2 linked regions of the Synechococcus elongatus PCC 11801 genome follow. The protein of the gene in region 2 interacts with the protein of the main gene of each other region in a pairwise test. Links are inferred from orthologs where the notes say so. Each region holds a gene or a part of one and is shown on either strand. Other genes may lie near its edges.

Region 1 (2,997 bases), 720 kb from region 2 along the record:
GTGGAAGATCTGGCAGCAGCAGCAGCTGAACTCTGGCAAGACCAGCCCCAAGCTCAGCGCTTTGTGATCAAGCTCAATCAAGGCTTTTCCGGTGAAGGGAATGCGTTGCTGGATTTACGCCCGATCGCTCAACAATCACCCGATCGCGTTGGCTTAACCGCTGCCAGTCAGGCGATCGCCCAGCAGTTCCCGGTGATGCGCTTTCAGGCTGCTCATGAAACTTGGCAGAACTTCAAGGGACGAATTGCCGATTTGGGCGCGATCGCCGAATTATTCATTGAAGGCGAAGTGAAGCGATCGCCCAGTGTCCAAGGCTGCATCCATCCCAGTGGGCAAGTGGAAATTCTCTCGACCCACGATCAAATTTTGGGCGGGCCAGATGGACAAATTTATTTAGGTTGTCGCTTTCCTGCCGATCCGGCCTATCGACTGCAGTTACAGACCTGGGGGCAAAAAATCGGTGAAGCTCTGGCTGAACGCGGCGCGTTAGAGCGGTTTGGTGTCGATTTTGTTGCGGTGCATCAGGGCGGCGATCACTGGGAACTAGAGGCGATTGAAATCAACCTAAGGAAGGGTGGCACGACCCATCCCTTCATGACCCTCAAGTATTTAACAAACGGCTACTACGATCGCCAGACTGGTCAGTTTTGCAGTGAACTCGGCCAACCCAAGTCCTACGTCGCAACAGATAACCTGCAATCGCCGCGCTATCGCGGACTGCTGCCGCAAGACCTGATGGACATCATCGCGGCCAACCAACTCCACTTCGATAGCAGCACCAAAACGGGCACTGTGTTTCACCTCATGGGTTGCCTGTCGCAGTACGGCAAGCTAGGACTCACGAGCATTGGTAACAGTCCCGAGCAGGCACAAGCCATTTATGACGAAGTAGTGGCGGTGCTCGATCGCGAAACCGACCCGGCCACCAGCCCCACCGGTTCTGCCCTGCCACTCACTTGGGCTGTCTGAGGCGATCGGGGCACGAGTATGATCCTAAGGTCGCGATCGCGAGCACGATGGAAGCTATCCGCCACGACTGGCCCCTCGACGAAATCGAAGCCCTTCTCAACACACCACTCCTCGAGTTAGTCCATCGTGCGCAAACGGTGCATCGCGACTATCAACCCGTTAATGCCATCCAACTGGCAACGTTGCTCAGCGTCAAAACCGGCGGTTGCAGCGAAAACTGCGCCTATTGTCCTCAGTCAGCTCACTACAACACTGAGGTCGATCCTCAATTCACCTTGCCGATCGAAACCGTTTTAGAACAGGCGGAACGCGCCAAAGCGGCTGGTGCTAGCCGTTTTTGCATGGGCTGGGCTTGGCGCGAGATCCGTGACGGCGCCCAGTTCGACGCCATGCTGGAGATGGTCCAAGGCGTGCGTCAGTTGGGGCTCGAAGCTTGTGTCACTGCTGGCATGCTCAGCGATCGCCAAGCCGAGCGACTGGCAGAAGCGGGGCTCACTGCCTACAACCACAATCTCGATACAAGTCCCGAATTTTACGGCGAAATCATCTCGACCCGCACCTACTCCGATCGCCTCGCCACTTTGGAACGGGTGCGGCAAGCGGGCATCAGTGTTTGCTGCGGCGGCATCATTGGCATGGGTGAAGGGCAGCGCGATCGCGCTGGATTGCTGCAGGTTCTTGCAACCCTCGATCCTCATCCTGAGAGTGTGCCGATCAATGCCCTAGTGCCAGTTGAAGGAACTCCTCTAGGCGATCGCGATCGCCTCGATCCACTGGATTTGGTGCGGATGTGCGCCGTCGCTCGGATTTTGATGCCGAAAGCACGGGTTCGCCTTAGCGCCGGTCGCACCGCCCTCAGCCGCGAAGCGCAAGTCCTCTGCTTCATGGCAGGTGCCAACTCGATCTTCTACGGCGACACCCTGCTGACCACGGCAAACCCAGCCTGCGAAGCTGATCGCCAACTCCTCGCCGACATCGGTGCCCAAGCGCTTGAGGTGGTGACTGCTTAGCCTTGACTAGCGATCCCACCCAAACACCAATACAAAAAAAGGGGTAGGACAACCTACCCCTCGAATGATGGAACGCCAAAGGAAGAGGACTTATTGCAACACCAGCTTGACGTTGGCATTGCTTAGACCAGGCCGTTTGACCTCAGCCAAGGTTTTGTTGACGGCGTATTTTTGGTTGATCGCATTGATCAGCTCAGTCTGATTGTGCTTTTTGGCTACGCCCCAAAGGTCAGCGATCAAATCGAAGGAGCCATCGCTATTGCGCGACCAGCCCAGATCGTAGTCGCCTTCCAGCGTGGCAACCAAGTCAGCCCGCACGCGCTGGCCGTTATAGCCCCGCACGTCGGCATTTTCTTGCACCGCAATTCCGAGATCGCGCAGCGACTGCTTCAGGATCACAGCATCACTGATCTTGGTGCGAAGGGTACTGAAGTGAGACATCGGAAGAAACTCCTGTATCAACGGTGGAGAGAGGGAGAGTCCCAGGTTGCCCTTGAGCAAACCTGACGGGTGAGAAACTGCTGGTCTGTTGGGATCAAACCAGCCTTCCCCCTGTTGGGATCAGGGGAGAAGCCTTTAGAACTCCAATCGCTGGTATTCAGCGACGGAGGCCGCAGCGGGTCGAGCTCGCTGTCGAGCCCAGTCCCGCAACGCTGCCACCTGTTCATTCATTGTCTTGGAGAGGGGCAGCGTGGACTTGATTGCGGCAATGATGTCGAGCTGCGTAAATTCGCGCTCTTGGGCAAAGGCCTCATACATAGCTGCAATCAAAGCTTGTTCAATCTCGGCACCTGAAAAGCCATCCGAGACTTTGGCGAGTTGCTCAAGGTCAAAGCGATCGAGGGGGCGCTTGCGCTTGGCAAGGTGAATGCGGAAAATTTCGGCACGTTCTTCCGGCGTGGGCAAATCGACAAAAAAGATTTCGTCAAAGCGCCCTTTGCGGAGGAACTCGCTGGGCAGCCGCTCGACTCGGTTTGCCGTCGCCATCACAAAAACGGGCGATCGCTTTTCCTGCATC
Region 2 (3,501 bases):
GAGCAGTCGCGCCGCGACAAAACCTAAGACGGCGCCCAAGCCAACTTGTAGGAGCACTTGGATTGGCAGCAGGATCCAAGGGTTGATTTGCCCCAGCCCTGGCAGTGTCCAGCCTTGCCCATCCCCTGGGGTCAATAGCGCTAGCAGCAGACTAAACACCAAGAGCAGTAACACATCCGAGAGGGCACTGCCCGTCAAAATGGCATCGGGAATACCCTTGCGCACCCCCAGTCCCAGTTGCTTGAGCCGCAGCATCCCCGGCACAATCACTGCTGGTGATTCTGCCCCGATGACGCAGCCCAGCAGTAACCCTGTCAGCCAGTCAAAGTTCAGTAGGTAATGGGCCGCGATCGCCACCACCAGTGCTTCACAGGCAGCGGGCAAAATCCCCAGTCGCAGCGCTACTGATCCCTGCTGAGCCAGTTTTTCGCGATCGAGCCCAAGACCGGCTTTGACCAGAATGACCATCACGGCGAGAGTTCGCCAGCTGCTGGCTTGCTCCAAAAGAGCTGGACTGAGCCACTGGCTCACCTGAGGACCTAGCAGGATTCCCCAGAGGATCATGCCGATGAGTGCGGGGGCACCAAGGCGACGGCTGACCTGTCCGGCCAGAAAGCCCCCGAGTAAGATTCCTATCCAATTGGCCAACATCACGCCCATTTCCCTACGGTTTGCGTGTGCGGCTAGGGACAAAAGTGGACGATGCACTCGCTACAGATCTCGCCCTAGCCAGAACTGTAGGAGCCATCAGCGATCGGGAGAACCCGAATGCGCGGTTGAGGTGAGCTCCATCACCTTGCCGCTAGCTTACGGCATTTGTGGATGTTGCCGTGCATGAGGATTGGCAGGACGAACACTGAGAAGGGCACCGCAGCTGATGCCAGTTAGGCTTCTCGCAACCAAGCCCAAGCCACTTGATTGAGCTTCAGCCCGATCGCAAATAGCAGCCCCATCAGGAAGATTTGATTGGCAATGATTGGTCGGACGGCCAAGTCTGCCAACAGGTGTGAAAAATTCAGAATCGAATAGAGAACCGTGAAACCAAAGTGCCAGCGTCGGTAAGGGCGATCGCTGCGCTCCGCAGTCAGCATGATCGCCAACATCGGAATCACGAAGAAAATCAACATTCCCCAGAAAATCCCGTTCAGGGTTTGATCACTTTGCTGACTTTCGACGATGACACTGCGACCGTGGAATAACGGCATCAAACCCAACTGGGTGTGGAAGAGCGTACCCAGTAGGAAGCTGCTCCACAGGCTGATGATTTGGAGGGGGCGATCGGGTTTCATTCGTGCAAACCAGCCCAGTTGTGTCGCTAGCTTGGGCACGGGATTGCGGCATCGTGCCGATTCAACCCTTTTTTTTCAGCTGTATTAAGAGGCGATCGCGATCGGTGTTGTTGCCGTTTGTGCGACTAGCTCACCCTCCGCCAGCACCAAGAGATCACCTGGGTTAAGGACTGTCCAGACCTCATCTTGTGTCAGAGGACGGGTGGCAATGATGCTGACGACATCACTGGGGCGCGTGCAGCCTGCAAAGTCGATCGTGTGATCCTCATCGATCAAGCTGGCTTTGGTAAAGGGATAGCGCCGCGTCACCCAGGCTAAGGACGTAGAGCAGTGGGCATAGAGATAGCGTCCATCGCCCAGCAGGAAATTAACAATGCTGGGACTGGGCAGGCGATCGCTAAGATCACGCAGAATTGCTAGCACCTGCTCCGGTTCTGGTTGGACTAGCGCAGCTAGCCGATCGAGGATCCAGCAGAACAGGTGTTCGCTATCCGTTTCCCCTTGGGGCAAGTAGTACTTCAAAGGGCAGCGATCGCGCAGCAGTTCGAATTCGATGTGACCGTTGTGGGCAAACACCCATTCGCGATCGCCCAGTTTTTGTGAGAAGGGATGGCAGTTGCGGGGGTCAACGCTTCCCTGCGTGGCCTTGCGGATGTGGGACAGCGCCAACTTGGACCGGATTGGCACGCGGCGCAGGACATCAGCGAGGGGCGACTCTGCTGCCGGTTCGGGATCGATGACCCGTAGCAGGCGATCGCCAAGATAAAATGCACAGCCCCAACCGTCGCGATGTTCCCCTGTGCGCCCGCCCCGCGCTGAAAAGCCGCGAAACGAAAAGCAGAGATCAGTGGGGGTATTGGCACTCATCCCCAGGAGTTCGCACATCGCTGTTCACCTCGGAACCATGGGCTGCTGCTGATTTAACTCTAGGAGTCCCTAGCCGTTTTGCTACCGCCGTTGCTTTTTGCAACTTTTTCCACTCTGCGGGCTGGAGCAATCCCTGGTGATTGTTCTCGTTTGCAGGTCACCACAACGAGATGACACTTAAGAACAGGGGACTGAAGCCCGTGCAGATCAAGGCTGACGCACTGGTCTCGGCGACAATCGAAGGATTGCTAGGAATTGATGCATGTCTGATGCCATCCTCCGCCTCTACACTGATGGCGCTTGCACAGGGAACCCGGGACCTGGGGGGTGGGGGGTACAGATTCAGTTTGCTGACGGCAGCATTCAAGAGTTAGGCGGGTATGCGGCTGCCACGACGAACAATCGGATGGAACTCCAAGCTGCGATCGCGGCATTGGAGTTCTGGCGTGATCAATCCCCTCAGCAACCGGTGACGCTCTACACCGATAGCGAATACGTCATTAAAGGGATCACGCAGTGGCTCAAGGGTTGGCAGCGCAAGGGTTGGAAGACGGCTCAGGGCAAGCCGGTGCTCAATCAGGATTTGTGGATGCACCTCGATGACCTCAATGCCCCCTTGGTGCAATGGCAGCACGTGCGCGGTCACAACGGCGATCCCAGCAATGAGCGTTGTGATCAAATTGCCCGTAGTTTTGCCCAGCAACGCCCGTTACCGCTCTGCCAACGGTCGGATGCACCACTACAATCGGGGCAGCCACAGCAGGAGCCCGCTAGGATGCCTGAAGTTGTGACCCCAGAGTCGGGGGAGAGCCCCCGCGATCGCAGCCATCGCCTACGTGATGTGCTGGACTGCTTGCAAATTGCAGAAGTCATTGCTGATAAGCAATTTTTAATCACCAGTTCCGAACTCGCGGATCTTATGGACGTCAATGCCAGCGCGGTGACCAGCCGAGGTGAGGAATGGATTTGGCGCAACTGGCGAGTGAAGCGCGATCGCCGCGAGGGCAATCAAATTCTCTGGCAACTGGAACGAATCCGTTGAGTCTGCGTAACTTCTGGGCGATCGCGTCCTAATTCTGAGCTGCTGCATCAATTGCAACCATTGAGACTCACTGCGGTTGCCTATGGTGGAGAAAAGGGGTGGACCTTGGAGCCAGCTCTAGGGATCGTGTTAGACCAGAACGATGGAAAAGGGGTGGTTGCTGGCGATCGCAGCCAGTCTGATTACGTGCTTAGTTCTAGCGGATTTACCGACTTTTCTCAGCCATCACACCTGGATGGGACTGGTTGCCGATCTTGTTGGACTCGTGCTGTGGTTGTTAGCACCGTTCATCGCCGTCTGGGT

The links. Proteins that work in one complex are often made in the same cells at the same time.
Region 1: the proteins of DOP62_RS06555 (region 2) and bioB interact in binary tests that used the Escherichia coli proteins (3 or more experiments, as listed by UniProt). The link is inferred for Synechococcus elongatus PCC 11801 from one-to-one orthologs.

What each region holds. Positions count from the first base shown.
Region 1 is NZ_CP030139.2:2,090,792-2,093,788, forward strand. It holds bioB (biotin synthase BioB), read left to right. Parts: upstream 1-1,016; coding sequence 1,017-1,979; downstream 1,980-2,997. Other genes in the region: DOP62_RS10405 (peptide ligase PGM1-related protein), read left to right, coding at 1-969; DOP62_RS10415 (DUF1257 domain-containing protein), read right to left, coding at 2,070-2,420; ycf46 (stress-responsive protein Ycf46), read right to left, coding at 2,556-2,997. UniProt on the Escherichia coli protein: Catalyzes the conversion of dethiobiotin (DTB) to biotin by the insertion of a sulfur atom into dethiobiotin via a radical-based mechanism.
Region 2 is NZ_CP030139.2:1,367,024-1,370,524, reverse strand. The notes cover bases 275-3,213. They hold DOP62_RS06555 (class II glutamine amidotransferase), read right to left. Parts: upstream 2,175-3,213; coding sequence 1,374-2,174; downstream 275-1,373. Other genes in these bases: rnhA (ribonuclease HI), read left to right, coding at 2,419-3,198; DOP62_RS06560 (hypothetical protein), read right to left, coding at 885-1,328; DOP62_RS06565 (cation:proton antiporter), read right to left, coding at 275-651. Also shown: more of DOP62_RS06565, read right to left, coding at 1-274; DOP62_RS06545 (hypothetical protein), read left to right, coding at 3,341-3,501.